2 regions of the Paenimyroides ceti genome follow, and region 2 is predicted to be linked to the other one. Evidence: riboswitches for the same ligand, from Rfam matches in the RefSeq annotation. Region 2 holds a riboswitch; the other holds the start of a gene.
What was found. A riboswitch is a leader RNA that binds a small molecule or an ion and turns the genes downstream of it on or off. The one in region 2 is predicted to bind cobalamin.
Positions count from the first base shown of each region.

Region 1: another riboswitch for cobalamin. It lies ahead of QW060_RS16375 (T9SS type A sorting domain-containing protein); the one in region 2 lies ahead of QW060_RS06405 (DUF5074 domain-containing protein).

Region 1 is NZ_JAUFQU010000001.1:3,337,475-3,341,694, reverse strand. It holds gene QW060_RS16380 (efflux transporter outer membrane subunit) at 1-456, shown strand, start outside; gene QW060_RS16375 (T9SS type A sorting domain-containing protein) at 492-1,580, opposite strand; cobalamin riboswitch at 1,685-1,842, opposite strand; gene QW060_RS16370 (energy transducer TonB) at 1,850-2,272, opposite strand; gene QW060_RS16365 (hypothetical protein) at 2,273-2,806, opposite strand; gene pth (aminoacyl-tRNA hydrolase) at 2,808-3,374, opposite strand; gene cls (cardiolipin synthase) at 3,422-4,220, shown strand, end outside.
Region 2 is NZ_JAUFQU010000001.1:1,329,408-1,333,627, reverse strand. It holds gene QW060_RS06410 (T9SS type A sorting domain-containing protein) at 1-929, opposite strand, end outside; gene QW060_RS06405 (DUF5074 domain-containing protein) at 933-2,234, opposite strand; cobalamin riboswitch at 2,377-2,552, opposite strand; gene lipA (lipoyl synthase) at 2,736-3,611, shown strand; gene gap (type I glyceraldehyde-3-phosphate dehydrogenase) at 3,654-4,220, shown strand, end outside.

The DNA of each region.
Region 1 (4,220 bases), 2.0 Mb from region 2:
ATCAACCTCAGTGGAGGTGTCAACAGTATGCTTCCTGAAAATTGGTTCAACATACCCGGAGCCTTATTCGGAAGTGTTATTGGTGGGCTTACACAACCCGTATTCAGTAAAAAGAGATTAAAAACGGACTTTGAAGTGGCTAAAATTGAGCGTGAACAGGCTGAAATCGATTTACAGAAAACAGTTTATACTGCTATCACTGAAGTCTCTGACGCCCTTATTGTAATTAAAAATGTAGAAGAACAGCTTGCTATCGCAGAAGATCAGGTACAGACAACCAATCTGGCGATCAAACAATCCAACCTGCTTTTTAACAGCGGATATGCTACTTATCTGGAAGTAATCACGACACAGAAAGCAGCACTTGAAAATGAGCTGAACCTCAACAGAATAAAACATGCAAAACTACTTTCGCGTGTAAAATTATACAAATCGCTGGGTGGAGGCTGGCAATAAAAAAATGCGCTTTGGGTTCAAAGCGCATTTTTTTATTATTTTTTCCATAATTTTTGAGCCGTTCTCCCCGTCTCAGTCCATACTTCTATAATATATATTCCGGAACTCAAAGCAGATACATTCACTACCGTATCAGTTCCTTCCTGTATCTTTTTCCCGGTACTGCTATACACTGTATATTTTTTAAGTGGCTGCTCTGTCTTTAAGGTAACCGTCTCAACTGCCGGATTCGGATAGATGCTGAATGAAACCTTATGATGCTCCCCGTTTGCAAGAGTTCCTTCTTCACGAGGCGTAAAAGGTCGTCTTGAGCCCAGGCTCAGTCCAAGCCATTGCCCGTTTTGTAGAGCAACCTGAGCAATAACTGTTTCTTTCCAATCCGAGAGATCTGTTCCCGTATAAGATTTCCATTCTCCTGCCCCGCTATATGATGTCCAGTTGATTTCGCTAAGATGGGTAGCATCCATTACATAATCAAATGCATCGGCTTCTGTTTGTATCAGTTCTAAAGCTTCTTCTGCAGTTATCGTTTCTGTCTCATAGCGGATTCCAAAAACAAAAGAGTCTGCTCCGGCTTCAGAATCGGTTCCGAAATCAACCACAACAAGACTTTTATGGGTTCCTGTTCCAAACCAGGTAACAATATCTTCTTCTGAAAACCATTGTGAGCTGTAAGCCGCTACCGGTGTTGAAGGCTCTTCAATATCATCCGTCATCGCCGTCATACCAAACCACATACCGTCATATAGATCTGTATAGCCCACTCCGTTATTCATAGATAAATTTTCCAGTGATGTTCCGTCAAAAGTAGCCCAACCAAACTGATCCGGCAACTCGGTATGGTGGTTATAAGTAAGGGAAGATAAATATCCACTGTCAATCTGAGCCTGCAGCTTTGGTTCAGCAGCAAGAAGAGCATTCAGCATATCTTCTACTGTCAGATCTTCGTTTTCAAAACGGTATCCCCAGGCATAGGAATGAATGGTTTCTTCTCCTTTGAAATCCGCTACTAAAAAAGCTTTTTTAGTACCTTCTCCCACCCAAAACCGGATATCATTTTCTGTAAATTGTGCAAAAAGGGATTGTGTCAGTAATAACACGAAAAATAAGGTAATTTTTTTCATCCTAAATATGTTTGTTGTTAAATATACAGTATGACAACTTTTAGGATATAAAGAAAATAAAGCAGAGCCAATGCACTATTCTCATCAACTTTAACTCCCGAAAGTTTAATGTTGTGAAAATGGCAGGTATCCTGACTTGCGCCCTTTTTCTTATACAAGAATATGGTATCGCCTACAGTTGCGGGTACAGCTCAAGATTTGATGTAATCGTACTTGATTCCCTATTAATGAACAATGTTCAACCGATTTCGGCGCAAAAGTAGTAAAAATTATTCAGCGAGATTCAATGTAATGGGAAGAGAATAACGCGCTTTGACCGGTTTTCCGTGCTGATCGAGTCCGGGCTCAAATTTTCTGAGTAGCTTTACGACTCTTAATGCCTCCTGATCGCAAGGCACACACACTCCTTTTTTTATGGTGACATCAGCCACATTTCCTTCTTCATCCACAATAAATTCAACCATAATAGTTCCGGTAATGCCCTCATCTATAGCCTCACGCGGATAATTGTAACTCATGGCCACTGTACGGCCTATTGCTTCAATTCCACCGATATACTGAGGTTGTACCGAAAGTTCCGGAAAATCTGTGGTGTTTGATCCGCGACCGACAACAGGTACTATGCTGTCATTTTGTGCGTTGAGCAACTGTACGGAGCAAAAAAACATCACTATAAAAAATACGTTTTTCATCTATCGCACTTTAAAATTAAGTTCTTCAAAAAGCTGAGGTACCGCTGCCTTAAAGCGCACGCTTACCTGTGTTTCTTCCTCTGAATGGTCGATTTGTAAATCGCCTTGTGTTACTCTGAAATTGCCCGCAAACCCTTTACAGTAACATTGTCTTCCAAAAACCATAAAAACATTTTGCAAATCAGCATCCTTATATTCTTTTTTGAATGCCTCAGCCGGGATCTGGAAAAAGAGTTCTTCTGTATGAAAATCATCCTGATACTTTCCACTGGCCGTTTTTTCATATTTATAGTGAACGACATAACTGCCTTTCTGATCGATCACTTCCACATATACCTCTCTTCCATCTTCGCTTTCCCGAAGTGACAACGCTTTATCTTTAAGACGCTCTGCCGTGCAATTGCCTTGCTCCGGACATGGATTTTTGATTATTGCCGCCATCGTTTCTGCTGTTTTTGTTTCTGTTTTCCTATTAAACATAGCACAAGCTGTAAACAGATTGGCTAATAATAAATACAATATTGCCTTTTTCATACTATTTTCCGTTAAATGAAGTCATTGTATTTCCCAATCCAGCTAAAGCAAAGGATTTAACTGCTTCTGCAGCAACTTTGAGACGCTCTTTTAAAGCTTCCTTTTCCTCTTCTGTCCAGTCTCCCAATACATAATTTGCCTGCTGTCCCTTTTTAAACTCATCGCTGATTCCGAACCGGAAACGCGGATATTCTGTGGTACCCAATAGTGCCTGAATGCTTTTCAGACCGTTATGGCCACCATCTGAACCTTTTGGCTTGATGCGCAAAGTACCGAATGGCAGATTGAGATCATCCGTAATCACCAGCACATTTTCAGCGCTTATCTTTTCTTTTTCCATCCAATACTGTACCGCTTTTCCGGAAAGGTTCATATAGGTATTCGGTTTTAACAGCAATAAGGTTCTTCCTTTTATTTTTACCTCTGCCATACTTCCCAGTTTTACGGTTTGGTAATCTGCTCCCTCTTCATTTGCTAAAAAATCCACTACTTTAAAACCGATGTTATGGCGTGTATTTACATATTCGGCTCCGATGTTGCCCAAACCGACGATTAAAAACTTTTTCATTTGCTGTTTTATTTTTCTAAATTACAAAGGTATTAAGAAATAGCAAAATGGAATACATACATTTGATATGGGATTTTATAAAAGAATGGTACTGGATACCTATATCTCTGATTTATATTTCTGTTATCATCACTATCCTCATTGAAAACCGCAATCCGGAAAAAACGATTGCATGGATTCTTATCATCGTATTTGTTCCGTTGCTCGGTATTTTGTTTTATTATCTGTTTGGACAGAAATTCCAGAAAGAAAAATATTTCCGGAAACTGGACAAACATCTTCAGCAGGAGATTCTCACGCGTTGGAAAGATTTGCATCCCATCATGGAAAAAGAAGTTCAGGCCATTGGAGAGCCTTTTGGAAGTGTTTTTCAATATTTGGTAAACACCCGTTCTTCTTCCCTTACGCTGAAAAATAAAATATCCTTACTCTTCAATGGTGAGCAAAAGTTTCCGGTCTTGTTGGAAGCTATGGAAAATGCCCGACACCATATCCATCTGGAATACTATATTTTTGATGATGATACTACAGGCCGTACGTTTATAGAACTGATGAAGAAAAAAGTGAAGGAGGGTGTTATTGTGCGGTTGATGACCGATGATTTTGGTTCTCCCCGGCTTTCAAAACTGCGCAAGGAACTGCTGGACAGCGGTATTGATTTTCAGGTGTTTTTGCCCGTGCATTTCAATTCTCTTGCCAACAGCAATTACAGAAATCACCGCAAAATTGCCATTATTGACGGCAACATCGGCTTTACGGGCGGTATCAATATTTCTGATAAATATTATAACCAAACCCCTCCAAAAAACAAAAATACCCTGTACTGGAGAGATACCAGTGTCCGTC
Region 2 (4,220 bases):
TGACTCTGCAAGGTCAGAAGATAAATACCCGAGGGAAGTGAACCAGTATTGATAATGCCTCCGTAATACCTGCCTTCCAAAACTGTTTTGCCTAATACATCTTTAAATACATACTCTATTTCATAATTATAATCATCTGAAATAAAAAGTTCTGTCGTAAAAGGATTCGGATAAACTTTTAATGCAAATACATCAAAACTTTCTTCACTTAAAAGCTGTTCATGAATCACGCCTACTGCCTGCAGATCAAATCCACCCGAAGGAAAAGGTGTTGGAAACGAATCATTGATTTTATTACCATAACTGTCATAAGTGGCATATACCGGATTTAATGATCCGCAGACATCAGTGATTTTTACAAAACGAACTGCCTGTTTATCCAACAGAGGAGCGTTCTGAATATCTGAAAGATCAAACGGTGTTCCATATTCGCCTATATATTTCCCTGCCAGATTATGCAGATTTTGTGCTACAGGTGTATCAAAGGTTCCCAATTGTGTATGAGTCTGTGTTAGACTGTGTGACGGAAACATATAATAATTGACTCCGTCTGAACTTACAGCAACTGTTGCCAGTTCTAAATAGCCGACAGATCCGTTTTCAAATACTGCAAAATCATATCCCTGACCGTCTCTTATCGGATGTTCAAAGGTTGCAACAGCATATCCTTTATCGCCCAAACTTACGACATTACCATCCGGATAGCCTATGGCATTTTCAGGAACTCCGCTACTTGCCAGACCCAGCCCCGGAAGCTGAATATTCTGAAAACCTCTTACAACCCGTACATCGGTAGCCCACGCCGTAAAAGACAGACTTCCCTTATGTATAGCTGTAGAACCTGGCGTACCTGCCTGAGGAGCATAAGGCTGTGCAAAAACGAAGCTGCCCGAAATAAAAAAGGTCAGAAAAATGATCGATTTAAACATGTATTATTTCTTGATTAATTTCAAGGTCTGTACTTGCTTGTTATTTTCTAAACGTACAATATAAGTACCGTTTGCAAGGTAACTTACATCAATTCCTTGTGTACTTGTTTTCGTTTTAAGAATTTGCTTACCAAATAAGTCAAATATAATCACTGAAAATTCTTCTTTTGAATTTACATATAATCGATCTGATACCGGATTTGGATATAGTGATACCAAAGATGTTTTAGGATCATCTATACCCGCTGAAGGGCTGACAGCAGAAGGGTAAAAATGATTGGGAAGACCGCCTACATTAAAAGTATCCAACAAATTACCTTCCATTGAATATACATAAACAAATCCACTGTTGCCATAACCATTTGCATCCCCTACATAGATTTTATCTTCAATAATATCCATTCCATAAATTCCTAAATAATCGGTCACCGGAGTTGTTATAAAAGGGGCTGTATCCAATGTATTGGTAGTCAAAGAATATTTGTATATTTTTTCTTTGCTCGTCACATAAAAACCATCTCCCTGCTGTGCCATATGAGAAGCAGGCATATCTTCTGAAAAAGTTACAAGTGTCTGATATGTATCTGTAGTAAGATCAATTTTTCCGATACTGGAAGGCGTTTGCACCAGACCTAAAGAAGAAGCCCAATCAGGAATTCCACCGTTAAGCAGATAAATATTGTTACCCGAAACAATCATCTCTTTGGGAACATCTCCTACATTGATAACTGTTGTAGTTGCATCTGCAATATTATAGACACTTACTTTACTCTCAAAACCGTAGCCACCCTGATGTGCAATATAAAGTTTACCATTGATTTCCTCTATTTTTTCAACACCGTTTGTCATCGGAACAGGTTGCCCCAGTGTGTAAGTTTCCAGATCTAGAACCGCTAAATAATCATCTTCTTCATTGCTTCCTACACCCCAACAGGTAATATAAGCCTTGTTTCCGGAAAAAGCCATATAGCGAGGGTTAACAAGACCTGTATCGATTGTTTCAATATATTCAAAAGTACTACTGTTGACCACGACAATTTTATTGGATGCGTTCAGTACAATAAATGCTTTATCATCGTGGAAAGCAATACTTTGACCTACATCTCCCAATTCCTCATCATTATTTGCCAATCGGTCAATATAATTCGTCAGCTCATTGTCAGGTGAAAGAAAAGAAACTGAGGCATCATTGCTTCCCATATTTCCTTCATTCAGAATAAGAACACCATCATAATACTGCTGTTGTGAAAAACCATTTACCGCAAATGATAAAAAGGCTGCTACTAAAAAATAATTTTTTCTCATGTTATAGTTATTTAAAAAATTAAACCCACAAAATCTGAGTCAGCTTTCGTGGGTTTATATATCAAAAATATCTATAACAATAGCATGTTTCAGCTATAAATAACTGAAACTATCTGTGATATCTGCCTTTTTTCCCGAAAGCTAAATCAGTATATTTAAGGCAGGTCTCCTGGCTTGCATCTTATTATTTGCCTTCTCAATTTTACAATCAATGGCTTTTTTATAATAATAAGTATATAGCTTACAGTTGCGGGTACAGCTCAAGTATCTCACTTGATTCCCTTTTACTATTTTATAACCTTAAATATTTCGAAATAAAAAGCGAATATAGTGTTTTTTATTAGTGATTTATCATTTTTAACAACTACAAACAAACCTGTATTAAATAAAACTCAAATTTTAAAAATATGATCTTTAGATTTAGTAACTTTGATAGATCAACAATTTCTGATAGAAACAATATAGATTGTTTATATTTGCAATACAATTTTTTGATATAAAATGAACACAGTTCTCGACTCAAATACACTTACACCACAAGGCAAACCCAAATGGCTACGGGTAAAATTACCTACGGGTAAAAAATACACGGAGTTAAGAGGTCTTGTAGATAAATACAAGTTAAATACAATTTGTACTTCAGGCAGTTGTCCGAACATGGGCGAATGCTGGGGTGAAGGAACCGCTACATTTATGATCCTCGGAAACATATGTACAAGATCATGCGGATTTTGCGGCGTAAAAACCGGAAGACCTGAAACAGTAGATTGGGACGAACCTGAAAAAGTAGCACGTTCTATTAAACTGATGAATATTAAACATGCTGTGTTGACCAGCGTGGATCGCGACGATCTTAAGGATGGTGGCTCTATCATTTGGGCTGAAACGGTAAAAGCGGTAAGACGTATGAACCCGGAAACTACCTTAGAAACTTTGATTCCTGATTTTCAAGGAATGGAGCGTCACCTTGATCGTATCATAGCCGTACGTCCTGAAGTAGTTTCACATAATATGGAAACTGTTCGCAGACTGACAAGAGAAGTACGTATTCAGGCAAAATATGACCGTAGTCTGGAAGTACTTCGCTATCTGAAAGAACAGGGAGTAAACCGTACAAAAACAGGTATTATGCTGGGACTTGGAGAGACTGAAGAAGAAGTAATCCAAACCATGCATGATTTAAAAGGTGTACATCTGGATGTCCTGACCATTGGTCAATATTTGCAACCGAGTAAAAAACATTTACCTGTAAAAGAATTCATCACACCGGATCAATTCAAAAAATATGAAACCATCGGTCTGGAATTAGGATTCAAACATGTAGAAAGCGGTGCATTAGTACGCTCATCTTACAAAGCACAAAAACATATTTTATAATAAATCCAGGTCGTTCTAAAAAGAACGACTTTTTTCTTACTCATGAAAAACACCCGAATAGCCATCAATGGTTTTGGTCGTATCGGCCGTAATCTATGTCGTCTGCTCCTCCACCATCCAACGATTGAGATTGTAGCTATCAATGACCTGGCAGATACTAAAACCATGGCCCATCTGTTGAAATATGACAGCACTCATGGAAAGCTCTCAGATGAGATCAGTTTTGATACGGATCATCTGTATATCAATGAAAAAACAATCCGTTACTTTAGAGAAAAAGACATCAGCCGTTTAGATTGGAATGATCTCAACATTGATTTTGTCATTGAGGCAACCGGAAAACATAAAACCTATGAACTTCTGGAGCATCATATCAGAAACGGTGCAAAAAAGGTAATCTTATCTGTTCCTCCTGAAGACAACAAAATTAAAACCGTAGTACTCGGTGTTAATGAGCATATTCTGAACAAAGAAGACATCATTGTATCCAATGCAAGCTGTACCACAAACAATGCGGCACCAATGATTAAGATTATAGATGCATTGGGAGGTTTGGATAAAGCCTTTATAACAACGGTTCACTCTTACACTTCAGATCAGAGTTTACAG